Regions from separate parts of the Labrys sp. F242 genome, predicted to be linked through region 2. Evidence: riboswitches for the same ligand, from Rfam matches in the RefSeq annotation. Region 2 holds a riboswitch; each other region holds the start of a gene.
What was found. A riboswitch is a leader RNA that binds a small molecule or an ion and turns the genes downstream of it on or off. The one in region 2 is predicted to bind cobalamin.

Region 1 (4,732 bases), on a different contig from region 2:
CGGCGCGTCGGCAGAAGTGGATCGACCAGGCCCAGTCGCTCAACCTCTATATCGCCAATCCCTCCGGCAAGAAGCTCGATACGCTCTACCGCCTGGCCTGGAAGCGTGGCCTGAAGACGACCTATTACCTGCGCTCGCAGTCGGCCACCCATGTCGAGAAATCGACGCTGAAGGGCACCGACGGCAAGCTCAACGCCGTCTCTGCCACGGTGCCGCACGCGGCCGCGCCGATCCTGATCGAGACTCAGCCGGAAACACTGCAGTCGGAAGCGTGGGGCAAGGCCTGCTCCATCCACGACCCCGACTGCGAAGCGTGCCAGTGAGCCGAGAACGAGGTGCGATTTTTCCCTTTCGCGCCTTGCTCTCCAACTCTTTGTTTTGACGCGTTTTCTTAAGCGAAAAGTCTATCAACTTTTCTGGAAAACGCTCTGAGGATAAGAAAACGATGACGATGCTCGACTGGTCCGAACCCACCTCGCCCGCAGCCCAGCTTCCCCTGCCACAGAGCACGGCGGATGCGACCGGCCTCGGCGCGATCGACCGCAAGGGCGGCCGTGTCACGGTCGACGAGAAACGGATGATCAATGCCCGCGCCGACGTAAACCAGCTCCTGCCGCTCAAATACAAATGGGCCTGGGAGAAATATCTCGCCGGCTGCAACAACCATTGGATGCCGACCGAGGTATCGATGCAGGCGGACATCGCGCTGTGGAAGTCCAAGGACGGCCTGACACAGGACGAGCGGCGCATGCTCAAGCGCAATCTCGGCTTCTTCGCCGCCTCCGAGAGCCTGGTCGCCAACAATATCGTCCTGGCGATCTACCGCCACCTCACCAATCCTGAGTGCCGGCAATATTTGTTGCGTCAGGGTTTCGAGGAGGCCGTACATACTCACACCTTCCAATATATCGTCGAGAGCCTCGGGCTCGACGAGGGCGAACTCTTCAACATGTATCGCGAGATCCCCTCGATCACCGACAAGGCGGCCTGGGCGCTCAAGCATACCCAGCATCTCGACGATCCCGATTTCAAGACCGGCACGCCGGACGCCGACCAGGCCTTCCTGCGCGATCTCGTCGCCTTCTACGTCATCTTCGAGGGCATGTGGTTCTATACCGGCTTTGCCCAGATCCTCTCGCTCGGCCGGCGCAACAAGATGGTGGGGATCGCCGAGCAGTATCAGTACATCCTGCGCGACGAGAGCATCCATCTGAACTTCGGCATCGACGTGATCAACCAGATCAAGATCGAGAACCCGCATCTGTGGACGCTGACCTTCCAAGCCGATCTCCAGCAGATGATCCGCGAAGCCGCTGAACTGGAGGCCGCCTATGGCCGGGACACCATGCCGCGCGGCTTCCTCGGCCTCAACGCGGTGTCCTGCGAACAATACATGCATTTCATCGCCAACAGGCGCTGCGCCCAGCTCGGGCTCATGCCGGTATTCCCGGACGTGGAGAACCCCTTCCCCTGGATGAGTGAGGCGATGGACCTGAAGAAGGAGAAGAACTTCTTCGAGACGCGTGTCATCGAATATCAGAACGGTGGCGCGCTGAGCTGGGATTGAAGGCACGCTTTCGAGGTCTTCGGAACAAATCGGAGGAAAGCTGGGATGGGGAATCATGGCCCCTCATCCAGATTTCAGATCCCAACATCTCGAAAGGAGTGGGACAGGTTGCTCCATCATCCCCCGCCACGCGGGGAATGATGGACATTCAATGTCTCCTTCCCGACCTTCCGTCCTCAAGCTCTCGATGACAATGTCCTGAACACACCATCATCCGTCGCATCGCCTCTAGTCGGTGCGCCGACTCGATGTATTCTAATCCTCATTCGAGGTGCCGGTTCGCCCCCAAGGCGGGCCGGAGAATTGGGAAGCCGGTCCAAATCCGGCGCTGCCCCCGCAACGGTAGAGGAGAAGATCGCGGCAAGTGCCACTGGGTCGGGAAGACCTGGGAAGGCGTCGCGATCGGGCCGGAAGGCCGCTCCTGAGCCCGGAAACCAGCCACGAAGAAAACCGACGGACGCGGTGGGCGTTCCGGGAGGAGGTTTGGCTGCGCCTTTTCACCGGCGCAGATCACCGAGCCGCTTTCCCATCCCGCTGCCAAGTCAACGCATTGGTTGTCACGCGGGATTTTGACATGACAGCGCATCAGGACATGCTGGGCCGCCTCCGGACCCATCAACCGGGCACCACGCTCGAGGGCAAATTCTACACAGACCCGGAGTACTTCCGGCTGGATATGGAGAATATCTGGTACCGTGAATGGCTGTTCGCGGGCCATGATTGCGAGCTCGGCAAGCCGGGCAGCTATTTCACTCTCCAGGTCGGCGACTATCCGGTGATCGTGCTGCGCTCCGGTGACGGCGCCATCCGCGCCTTTCACAATTCCTGCCGGCACCGGGGATCACGGCTCTGCGCGGCCGAGCGCGGCAGCGTCGCCAAGCTGGTCTGCCCCTATCATCAGTGGACCTACGAGCTCGACGGGCGCCTGCTGTTCGCCCGCGACATGGGCCCCGGCTTCGACGCCACGCAATATGGGCTGAAGCCCGTGCATTGCGAGAGCGTGGCCGGCTATATCTGGATCTGCCTTGCCAAGGAGGCACCCGATTTCGAGACCTTCCGCGCCGGCGCCATGCCCTATCTGGCACCGCATGGCCTGAAAAACACCAAGGTGGCCTTCGAGAGCACCATCGTCGAAAAGGGCAATTGGAAGCTGGTGTGGGAGAACAACCGCGAGTGCTACCACTGCGCGGGTAATCATCCCGAGCTTTGCCGTACCTTCCCAGAAGCCCCGACGGTGACGGGTATCCAGGGTGCCGACAAGGATCCGCTCATCGGCCAGCATTGGCGGCGTTGCGAGGAAGCCGGCCTGCCCAGCACCTTCAGCATTTCCGGTGACGGCCAGTTCCGCATGGCCCGCATGCCGCTGCTGCGCAATGCCGCCAGCTATACGATGTCGGGCAAACCGGCGGTGCAACGCCCCCTCAGCCCGACGATCGAAGAAGGCAATATCGGCGCCCTCCTGCTCTTCCACTATCCCACCACCTGGAACCACGTGTTGGGCGACCATGCCGTGAGCTTCCGCGTGCTTCCGATCGGGCCGAAGGAAACCCAGGTCACCACCAAATGGCTGGTGCACAAGGATGCGGTCGAGGGGGTCGACTACGACCTCGAGGAACTCACCCATGTCTGGCAGATGACCAACGACCAGGACCGCCAGATCGTCGAGGAAAACCAGCTCGGCGTCTCTTCGCCCCTCTACACGCCCGGACCCTACGCCCCCGAACACGAGGGCGGCGTTATGCAGTTCGTCGAGTGGTATCGCAACGCCATGGAAGCGGCGCTGGGTAACGACGGCGTCCGCCTGCGCAGCGTGGCCTAGCGCCTTTTCACCCTCCCCTGGAGGGGGAGGGTCGGACGAAGTACGGGGTGGGGTGAGAAACACAGCAGCCGGTGAAAATCACCCCACCCCGACGCTTCGCGTCGACCCTCCCCCTCCAGGGGAGGGTGTTAGCGAAACCGACATATACAAGGGCAGACATCATGCCGATCGCCACACAAAAATTCAGGCATATCGACGAAACGCCGCCGTGGAACGATCAGAGCCAGGCGCTCGAATGCGTTTCGATCATCCATGAGGGCCGCGACGTCGCGACCTTCACCTTCCGCGCCGCCGAACAGGGTTGGTTCCGCTACGAACCCGGCCAGTTCATCACGCTGGAGATCCCGGCCGAGGCCGGGCCGGTGCTGCGCACTTATACGCTGTCGTCGAGCCCTTCCCGCCCGCTTTCTATCAGCGTCACCGCCAAGGCGCAGGCCTCCAGCATCGGCACGCGCTGGATGCTGGACAACCTCAAACCCGGCACGCGGTTGAAGGCCTACGGCCCGCTCGGCCAGTTCAGCTTCTCTCGTCATCCGGCAGAAAAATACCTCTTCATCTCGGCCGGATCCGGCATCACGCCGATGATGTCGATGACCCGTTTTGCCGAAGACCACGGCGCCGCCACCGATATCGCTTTCGTCAACTGCGCACGCCGGCCGGGCGAGATCATCTTCCGCCAGGAGTTGGAGCGCATGGCCGGACGCATGCAGCGCCTCCGCCTCGCCTGGATCGTGGAAGAGACCGAGGCCCATGAAGCCTGGACCGGCTTCCAGGGTCGGCTCAACGCTCCGGCCCTGCGCTTGATCGCACCGGATTTTCGCGAGCGCGAAGTGTTCTGCTGCGGCCCCGCGCCTTTCATGGCAGCGGTCAAGGACATGCTCGAAGCCAATGGCTACGACATGCGCCGCTATCATGAAGAGAGCTTCCAGCCGGCCGAAACTCCAATGGAGGACATCGGTGCGGACGAAGCCCTTGCCGGCGAAGCCAGCGTGGCCTTCACCAGATCCGGCATCGAGGTGCCGGCCTCCAGCCGCGAGACCATTCTTCAGCTCGCCCGCGGCGCCGGCCTCAACATTCCGACCGGTTGCACAATGGGCCTGTGCGGCACCTGCAAGGTACAATGCCTGTCGGGGGAGACCGCCATGACCCACCAGGGCGGCATCCGCGAGGAGGAAATCGCCGCCGGCCTGGTGCTGGCCTGCTGCACCCGGCCGCTCGGCCGTGTCGAGATCGAGGCTTGAGATGACGATTGCCGCGCAGAACACCGTCGACGTCGACGCCGCCATCGTGCACTCCATCCTGGAGGCTTCTCGGGACGAAGGTCCGACACTGCCAGAAGAGCGAGC
Region 2 (4,732 bases):
GTTTACACCCGAATGCATCACGGCTTTGCGGGCCATTACGGCCAATCAGCTACAGCGGGCCATCAATCTATGTCTCGGTGCGGCGGCCTCGACGCTGGGCCTCACCGTGCCGGCCATCCTCGTGATCGGTCTCCTGACCGGACAGAATGTGGTGCTCGGGCTTTCAGCGACCAACATGATATTGCTGGCGATGACGCTGATGCTTTCGACGCTCACCTTCACAGGCACCAGAACGACGATGCTTGAGGGCGCAGTGCATCTTGGCGTGTTCTTCGTCTTCCTGGTTCTGGTCTTCAGCCCGTAAGAGGCATGGCCCGCCTGTCTCTTGCGCAAGCCGACCCGCCAACGGCGAGCATATCTGCAGTCGTGGCGGAAGCGCTCCTCTTCTGTCATGACGAAATAAGGCCTCCAGGCGCCCGTCCATCTCACGGATGATAGCTTCTCCCCTGTCCGGCTCTCCGACGAGCCTGGCGACCTGGCGGATCTGTCCGCGCACGCCCTGGAGACCCTGCAGGACATCGTATTCAGCGACATTCATGCCCACACGATGCAGCAGCAGACGTTCATCCGTACACATGTTGATGGAGACGACGCGTTTGGGTGGTGGAGACGCAGACACCGGAGTCTCGGCGCTGGCTTGTCCGATACCAGACATCGCGAGGACCAGGCAGGCCACCAGAAAGTGGACGCTGCTCTGGTCGGACCCCGAGATCGGCGCATCAAAACGCCCGCACCCGAACACCGCCATAGACCCCGAGGCCCGGCTGAAGAAAACCAATTGGTTCCTGATAGCGACGGTCGAACAGGTTATCGACGCGCGTGTAGAGATTGATCTTGTCGTTCAGATCATAATCGGCCGCGAGGTTCACCGTCGTGTAGCTGGGAGTTCGCATGCGTCGGATCGAGAAATCACGGTTACCGTCGACCCAGGAACCGACGAAGAGCAACGTGGCGGAGAGGTGGAGCTGGTCGATCGGCGACCAGTTCGCCTGCAGGCTGACCTTGTGCCGCGGTCGCCTCAGCAATTCCTGGTTCTCGTCCTCGTCCTTGGCGATGGTGAAGGTGTAGTCCGCCCTCAGATCGAGCTGATCGTTCACCTTCCAGGCGATGAAGGACTCGTTGCCATGCGTTTCGGCCCTGCCGATGTTGATATTGGTGGTGAAATCGGCATTGGCCATGATGAGGTTCTTGATCTTGTTGTAAAAATAGGTCGATCCAACCCGAACCTCGCCATCGAACAAGGGCTGTTCGAAACCGACATCATAGCCGGTGCTCTCTTCCGGCTTCAGGTCGGGATTGGCGTAGAAACCAAAGGCTGGAAAACTCTGATAGAGCTGGCTCAAGGTCGGTGCCTTGAAGCCCGTGCCAACGCTGGCCTTCAGTTGGGTTCCGGTCTGATCGAAGGTGTAGGTCGGGGCGAGGCGATAGGTGAAGTGACCGCCGAAACTATTGTAATGGTCATAGCGAATGTTGGACGCCACGGTGAAGCCCTTGAAGAGGTTTGCTTCCAACTGGGCATAGGCTGCGTTGTCGACATCCGAAGCCTTGAGATTTCCCAGATCCAGGCTGAAGCGCTCGTGCTCGACGCCGAGCAGCACCTTGTAATTGTCGCTGAGGGCAATCTCCTGCCTCAGGTCAAACTTCAGCCGTTCGCCGGTTGCCGCGCTCGGCGCCGTGAAGGTCACCGGCGGATAGACGTTCCGGCTCCATAGATTGCTGTAGGAAACGCCGAATATGGTTCGGTAGCGATTATCGAGCGAATGCCAGATACCCTCGGCCCGCGTGAACAATTGATGGTTCGACAGCCAGGTGCGCGAAGGGTTGGGCGCGCAAAAGCACGCTCCATAGCCGTCGCTGGTGAAACCGAGCTTGGAGTCGGTGTAGCGGGCAATGACGTTGACGGAGAAATTATCCGTCAGATCGGCACCGACCCGGCCGGAATAGGTGTAATTGTCATAGTAGTTGGGGCGCGCGACGGTGCCGGATACGAGAAGTTCCCAGGGCGTGACCGGCGTGTCCGTCGAACGAAAATGCTCGATACCGAAGGTATAGTTGAAAATCGAAGCCGAGCCGCCCACTCCCGCGCGTTGATTGAACGTGCCATGTGATCCGCCTTCGACACTGGCCGTCAGCTTGGGGGCGCCTGAGCCTTTCTTCATGGTGATCGAGATGACGCCTCCGATGGCGTCGGCGCCATAGAGTCCGCCTTGCGGTCCACGCAGAATTTCGATGCGCTCAATGTCACCGGTCAGCAATTGGCCAAGATCGGCGGCAGCATTGGGAACGGCAGGATTGGAAACATCGATGCCGTCGATGAGCACCTTGACATGGTTGGAATTGGTTCCGCGCATGAAGATGGAGGTCTGGGTGCCTGGGCCGCCCGACTGCACGAGATTGAGGCCGGGCACGGTGCTCAGTACATCGTTGACGGTGCGCCGCTGCTGTTTGGCGATATCGTCTGCGGTGATTACCGTGACCGAACTGCCTATCTGACTGGCAGGTGTCGGCGTCAGCGTGGCAGAATTGACATAGACCGGATCCAGTTCGATCGGCTCGGGCGGTGTTCCCGCACTCTGCGCCAGAGCATGCGTCGCCAGAATGCAGGACGTCCCAACGATGCCGGCTGTCAAAACCGCGCGTTGCAGGCGTGAAATAGTCGAGTCCATGAAGACCTCAAGCAGGATAGCCAATGGCCGTCACTGCGATTGAAGTCCCTCCCGCTGTCCCATAAGGACATCTGGATCGACCACCATTGAGGACCCCCGCCCAATGTTACCGCGCGTGACCATTGTGACGGCAGGTCTCCTGGCTCACGGGTCGTCGTACGCCTCGTCGCCTTCCCGGGCCTGATCCCAGTGGCATGTAACGAAGGACTCACCGCCTACAGTTGCGGGGGCAGCCGCGGTTCGAAATGATTTCTCACTTCTCCGCGTTCCCTATTATCCCCGAGGGGAACCGTCGACGTGACGCTAGGGTGACAGGGTCGCAACTGTCAAGCACTGGGAATCCCTGTCCTGTGCAATCCTGGACGATTTCAGGGAAAGCTTGAGCTCCATCTACCTGGCTTGGATCGTACTCGCCGGCCCTGCTGGAGCCGGCGAGATCGGGATCGTCATTAGACCGAGGTGACGAACGTCTATGACGCCTTTTTCCTTCTGCCCTTGCTTGGGGCGGGAGGCGGCGGTGGCTCGCTCTTGGCTTTCTGGCGCACTTGGCCAAGGCCGAGTTCCCTTGCGAGGCGAGAGCGATGAGCCGAATAGTTTGGTGCAACCATGGGGTAGTCGCTGGGTAGCCGCCACTTTTCCCGATACTGCACCGGCGTCAGGTCATAGGCTGTTCGCAGATGCCGCGTCAGCGATTTGAATTTGCGACCGTCTTCCAAACAGATCAGATGATCCGGGGTGACGGACTTCCTGATCGGAACGGCAGGCGTCAGCGGTCTGTCCGCTTCAACCGGCTTTGGACTATTCAGACCAGTAAGGCTTCCATGCACCGAACGGATCAGATCCGCGAGGGAAGCTGTGGCGACCTGATTGTTGGCTACATAGGCGGAGACGATGTCGGCGGTCAGGTCGAGCAAACTCGTGTCTTCTTCAAGCATGTTCAATCACTTTCTTGTTGTGTTGATATCGAAGTGAGTGACGTTTTTCTTTATGAGCGCAGCATTGTGGACCCGATCGCTGCGCCATCTTGGATTCTCAGGCAATTGCGGGCCAGTGTAAAGGACGCTCCGTAAACAATCGAAGTCCTCGCCACCACTATTTTGAGTTTTCTCGGATTTTGCTTCCACCAGCGGCTATCTTTGAACAAATCCAGATAAAAGAGGGTCGTCTGAGAGCATTCGATTTACATCGGCCCGTTCCCGAACGAAGATCAATCTCCTCAAGACAGACAAGCTGCCGCGCCCATCCGCCAGGGTTCATGCCAGCAACGTTCCTACCTTTGGAGAAGCCCACGGTCGCAACCTCACGCAAGGGGCACCCTGGCAGAAACGGCGGCGTTCGTGTGCAATGACTTGCTTACGCTCCCGAAGCGTGGCGTAGTTGGAGCGAGTGTTTTGCATCGGATCATCATGCGGCGGCAGCGCAGCCGACGGCTTCACATGCCCGCCGGTCGCTCATTCCCTGGGTTCGACCGGATGTGCTGACGGCTTTCCGCGCGACAGGGGGCGTCACCATTTCTTTCCCACCAGATCCCTCCGCGACATTGTCGAACATCACATGCGCTAGCATCGGTTTGAGTTCGGCGTTCTCATCCCTTCATCTGCCTGGCCGGCGATACATTCATGCCGCCGTATTGCGCCTTCCACTTGTAAAATGCTGGCGTCACCGATCCCCTGATTCCGGCAGGGCGCCGAGATGGTGACACAGCGGATACCGTATCGTCGGCGAGCATCTCTGTCGTTGTGGCGCTCCCATATAGAATCTGGCCTACAGCGCATCCTTTGTTTCAGATGATATGCATACCCCATCAAAGCTGGGATCAAAGATCCAGGATAATCCAATCTTGATCCCTATCCTGCATTGCTATTGGCCACACCTTCCGGCATCGATAAAATTTACCGAATTCTACGCCGATCAACTATATTTCCCGCAACACCTTTCGGCCAATAAAGACCGATGAGAATAGCAACCATCCACGACATCTTTCGTTCCAGCGTGCTCGGAATGCCGGAAGCCGATCCCGTCATTGGCCACTGGTTCTACAATCGGTTCCTTCAGATTTTGCGACC
Region 3 (4,732 bases), on a different contig from region 2:
CCCATGATGCCGAGACCGACGGGCCGGTGCTTGAGGTTGGAACGCCGTGCCTCGGGAATGGTGTAGAAATTGATGTCGATGACGTTGTCGAGCATGCGCATCGCCGTCGTCACCGTCGCCTTGAGCTTGTCGAACATCAGGCCGTCGGCGTCGACATGGGCAGCGAGGTTGACCGAGCCGAGATTGCACACGGCAACCTCGTCATGGGAGGTGTTCAGCGTAATTTCGGTGCACAGGTTCGAGGAATGTACCACGCCGACGTGACGCTGGGGCGAGCGGATGTTGCAGGGGTCCTTGAAGGTGATCCAGGGATGCCCGGTCTCGAACAGCATGGTCAGCATCTTGCGCCAGAGATCGATGGCCCGGATCTGCCTGAAGACGCGGAGCTCGCCGCGCGCGGCGCGTGCCTCATGCGCCTCATAGGCGACCTTGAAGGCGGGACCGTAGAGGTCGTGCAGGTCCGGCGTTTCGTCCGGTGAGAACAGGGTCCAGGGGCCATCCTGTTCCACACGTTCCATGAACAGATCCGGCACCCAGTTGGCGGTGTTCATGTCATGGGTGCGGCGGCGGTCGTCACCGGTGTTCTTGCGAAGATCGAGGAATTCCTCGATGTCGACATGCCAGGTCTCCAGATAGGCGCAGACCGCGCCCTTGCGCTTGCCGCCCTGATTGACGGCGATTGCGGTATCGTTGGCGACCTTGAGGAAGGGCACCACGCCCTGGCTTTCGCCGTTGGTGCCTTTGATATGGGCGCCGAGCCCACGCACATTGCTCCAGTCATTGCCGAGGCCACCGGAATATTTGGCGAGCAGCGCATTGTCCTTCACCGCCTTGAAGATACCTTCGAGGTCGTCGGACACAGTGGTCAGGAAGCAGGAGGAGAGCTGGGCGCGCAGCGTTCCCGAATTGAACAAAGTCGGCGTCGAGGCCATGAAGTCGAAGGAGGAGAGAAGATCATAGAATTCGATCGCCCGCGCCTCCCGGTCGATCTCGCGCAAGGCCAGGCCCATGGCCACGCGCATGAAAAAGGCCTGCGGCAGCTCAAAACGCGTGCCGCGCACATGCAGGAAATAGCGGTCATAAAGTGTCTGCAGGCCGAGATAGTCGAACTTGAGATCGCGTTCGGGCTTGAGGGCAGCGGCAAGGCGGGCGAGGTCGAAGCGGCCGAGCTCCGGGTCGAGCAGTTCGTTGGCGATGCCGACGCGGATATAGTCATGGAAATACTCGGCGTAGCGGGTCGCCATCTCGGCCTGCGTCGCCTGGTCGGGACGGCCTCCGACGAAGCTGAGCGCCTCGCGGCGCAGCTTGTCGTTGAGCAGCCGGGCGCTGACCTTGGCGTAATCAGGTTCGGTCTCGATCAGGGTGCGGGCGGCGAGGATCGGCGCGATCGCCAGTTCGTCCTGGCTGATGCCGTCATAGAGATTGCGCTGCGTCTCGTTCAGCACGGTCTCTGCATCGGTGTCGGCAAGACCTGCGCAGGCTTCGCGCACCAGGGCGGTGAGGCGCGCGTGGTCGAGCGGTAGCAAGGAGCCCTCCGCCGTCTTCATCCGCAGGGCAGGGGCGATGGCGGTCCGTGCCTCTGTCTCGGTTGCTCGTTCCAGGGCGCGCTCTTGGGCGTGCTGTTCGCGATAGAGCACATAGGCACGCGCCACCTTGTGGTGTTCGCCGCGCATCAAGGCGAGTTCCACCTGGTCCTGGATGTCCTCGATATGGAAGGTTCGGCCCGCATCGGCACGGCGGGTCAGGCCGGCAACGATCTGGGCCGTGAGTTCGGCGACAATGTCATGCACCCGGCGCGAAGCAGCGGCCGAATTGCCCTCGACGGCGAGAAAGGCCTTGGTCAGGGCCACCGAAATCTTGGAGGCATCGAAAGGCGTGACGGCGCCGTTGCGGCGAATGACCTGATAGCCCGGTTCCGAGGCCGGCTTCGCCCTGTCGGCGCCGGCAGCCGGAAAAGGCGTCTTTGTGGTCGTGGCAGTTTCGAGATCGAAAGACATTCGGCAAACCCCAAAATGTTGGAGGCTTGGGCCGAAGGAACGCGTTCCGCGTCGGCGCAGGCATATGCGCCACGAGCAAAGCGATCCGTCGGGGCACCCCGCCCGAGGAAACGATAACCAGCCACAGGCAGGTCTCCTGGCTCGCGGGTCGTTGCGAACTGTCTGCCTTCCCGGCGAAGGGCGGGTTGAACCCGCCTTCCGGCCAGTGGCACAGCGACAGCCCGCTCTCCGCTTACAGTTGCGGGGGCAGCCCCGGCTTTGCCCTAGAGCGTCTTGTGTTTTGAAAGCGTCGCTTCAAATCGCAAAGACGCGTCGAACAAAAAGTTCGAGGAAAAGTGCGTTTTCACCAAACGCGCTTTGCTCTCGGGCTCACCGGATTCCCTCTTAGCCTCGGACAGCGAATCCGAGGACCTGTGGATACAGCATCTAGTATGCCTGGGTGTCTCTATGTCAATACATGGTGTATGATGCCCTTTTTTTCAACGGGGACAAGGCGTGCCGGAGGACGAAATTTGTCCCCCGGCAGGTTTTTCACGCGGACGCCGCCACTCTCGCTGGAGCGGTCTCTTCACGAAGTTTGCGGGCGGCGGCAACCATGTTGACGAGGGCCGGGCGGACCTCGTCCCAGCTGCGGGTTTTCAGGCCGCAATCGGGGTTGACCCAGAGCTGATCGCCGGCGATCCGCTCGCGTGCCTTGGCAAGGAGGTCGCGCATCTCCGCCACGGTGGGGCAGCGGGGAGAGTGGATGTCATAGACGCCCGGCCCGATCTCGTTGGGGTAGCGATAGGCCCGGAACGCATCGAGAAGTTCCATTTTGGACCGAGCAGTCTCGATCGAGATCACGTCTGCATCCAGGCCTCCAACGGCATGGATGATGTCGTTGAACTCCGAGTAGCACATATGGGTGTGGATCTGCGTGGCATCGTCGACGCCTGAGGCGGCGAGGCGGAAACAGGCGACCGCCCAGGTCAGATAGGCCTCCTTTTCGGCGTGTCTGAGCGGCAGGCCTTCGCGAATGGCCGGCTCGTCGATCTGGATGATGCGGATGCCGGCCCGTTCCAGATCGCCGACCTCGTCGCGCAAGGCGAGGGCGATCTGCCGGCAGACCTGCTCGCGCTCGAGGTCGTCCCGCACGAAGGACCATTGCAGCATGGTGACCGGTCCGGTCAGCATGCCCTTGACAGGACGCTTGGTCAGGGATTGTGCGAAGCGTGCCCATTCCACCGTCATGGCCCGGGGACGCGAGACATCGCCATAGATGATCGGCGGGCGCACGCAGCGCGAGCCGTAGCTCTGGACCCAGCCATGCTGGGTAAAGGCATAGCCGGCCAGTTGCTCGCCGAAATACTGCACCATGTCGTTGCGCTCGAATTCGCCATGCACGAGAACGTCGAGGCCGATCTCTTCCTGCCAAGTGATCGCCTGGGTGGTTTCCTGTCGCAGAAAACGCTGATAGTCGGCGTCGTCGATCCAGCCCTTTGCGTGGTCAGCGCGTGCTTTGCGCACGGCGTCGGTCTGGGGGAAGGAACCGATGGTCGTGGTGGGAAATTGCGGCAGGCCGAGCCATTCCTGGGCCCGGCGGCGCAGCGTGTAGGGATGCCGGCGCTCGCTCATGGCCGGCGTGAGCCCGTCCATGCGGGCGGCGACGCCGGCATCATGTATACGAGCGGATACACGGCGGGCCGCAGCTGCTGCGTCCGATTGGGCGAGTTCATCAGCGACGGCCCGCCGCCCGTCGACCAGGGCTGCCGACAGGGTCTTCAGTTCCCCGATTTTCTGTATCGCAAAGGCCAGCCAGCTCCGGAGTTCAGGATCGAACGCGCTCTCGGCCTCGACATCGTAGGGAACGTGGAACAGGGAACAGCTCGGAGCGAGGACGACGCGGTGGGGGCCGAGGGCTGCAACCGCCGGCTCGATCCGATCAAGAAGGGCAGTCAGGTCGCTCCGCCAGACATTGCGCCCGTCGATCACGCCCAGCGATAGCACCTTGTCGGCGCTGGCTCGTGCGACCGCCTGCCCGAGCTGGCTTGGCGCCCGCACCAGGTCGAGATGCAGGCCGGCGCTGGGCAGGTCGAGTGCCAGGTCGAGATTGTAGCCGAGGCCGCCGAAATAGGTCGCGATCATGATCTTCAGATCGGAGACCGTGCTGGAAAGGACGCCATAGGCATGGCGCAGGGCGGCCCGCGCGTTCTCGTCGAGATCGAGCACGAGACAGGGTTCGTCGAACTGCACCCAGTCCGCGCCGGCCGCGGCCAACCTGTGCAGGATCTCGGCATAGACGGGCAAGAGGCCTGGCAGCAGGGTGAGCGGATCCAGGCCCTCGTCCTTGCTCTTGCCGAGCAGCAGATAGGTCACCGGGCCGATGAGCACGGGGTGCGTGTGGAAGCCGAGCGCTACGGCCTCCCTGAATTCGTCAATGGGCTTGGCCGAAGCGAGTTCGAAGGCCTGGCCGCGGCGAAATTCGGGAACCATGTAGTGATAGTTGGTGTCGAACCATTTGGTCATCTCGAGAGCGGGGACACCGCCGCCGCCATGGCAGCAGCCCTCATGGCCACGATCGTCATGGCCCCGCCTGCCGCGCGCCATGGCGAAATAGGTCGAAAGCGGGACGGAGCCACCCTCCCAGCCATATTGAGAGGGGATGGCACCGACCACGGCGCTCATATCGAGAACCTGATCGTAGAGCGAAAAGTCATTGGACGGGATATGGGTAACGCCGAGCAGGCTCTGTCGAG

Region 1: another riboswitch for cobalamin. It lies ahead of ACZYTC_RS06180 (aromatic ring-hydroxylating oxygenase subunit alpha); the one in region 2 lies ahead of ACZYTC_RS31670 (TonB-dependent receptor plug domain-containing protein).
Region 3: another riboswitch for cobalamin. It lies ahead of ACZYTC_RS06190 (ribonucleoside-diphosphate reductase subunit alpha); the one in region 2 lies ahead of ACZYTC_RS31670 (TonB-dependent receptor plug domain-containing protein).

Annotation. Positions count from the first base shown of each region.
Region 1 is NZ_JBVASG010000001.1:1,330,228-1,334,959, reverse strand. It holds gene ACZYTC_RS06190 (ribonucleoside-diphosphate reductase subunit alpha) at 1-323, shown strand, start outside; gene ACZYTC_RS06185 (ribonucleotide-diphosphate reductase subunit beta) at 452-1,567, shown strand; cobalamin riboswitch at 1,820-2,024, shown strand; gene ACZYTC_RS06180 (aromatic ring-hydroxylating oxygenase subunit alpha) at 2,142-3,386, shown strand; gene ACZYTC_RS06175 (FAD-binding oxidoreductase) at 3,548-4,627, shown strand; gene ACZYTC_RS06170 (hypothetical protein) at 4,629-4,732, shown strand, end outside.
Region 2 is NZ_JBVASG010000008.1:84,004-88,735, reverse strand. It holds gene ACZYTC_RS31675 (calcium:cation antiporter) at 1-304, shown strand, start outside; gene ACZYTC_RS31670 (TonB-dependent receptor plug domain-containing protein) at 720-2,666, opposite strand; cobalamin riboswitch at 2,779-2,975, opposite strand; gene ACZYTC_RS31665 (Ros/MucR family transcriptional regulator) at 3,137-3,601, opposite strand; gene ACZYTC_RS31660 (hypothetical protein) at 4,620-4,732, shown strand, end outside.
Region 3 is NZ_JBVASG010000001.1:1,335,553-1,340,284, forward strand. It holds gene ACZYTC_RS06190 (ribonucleoside-diphosphate reductase subunit alpha) at 1-1,997, opposite strand, end outside; cobalamin riboswitch at 2,107-2,427, opposite strand; gene metE (5-methyltetrahydropteroyltriglutamate--homocysteine S-methyltransferase) at 2,529-4,732, opposite strand, start outside.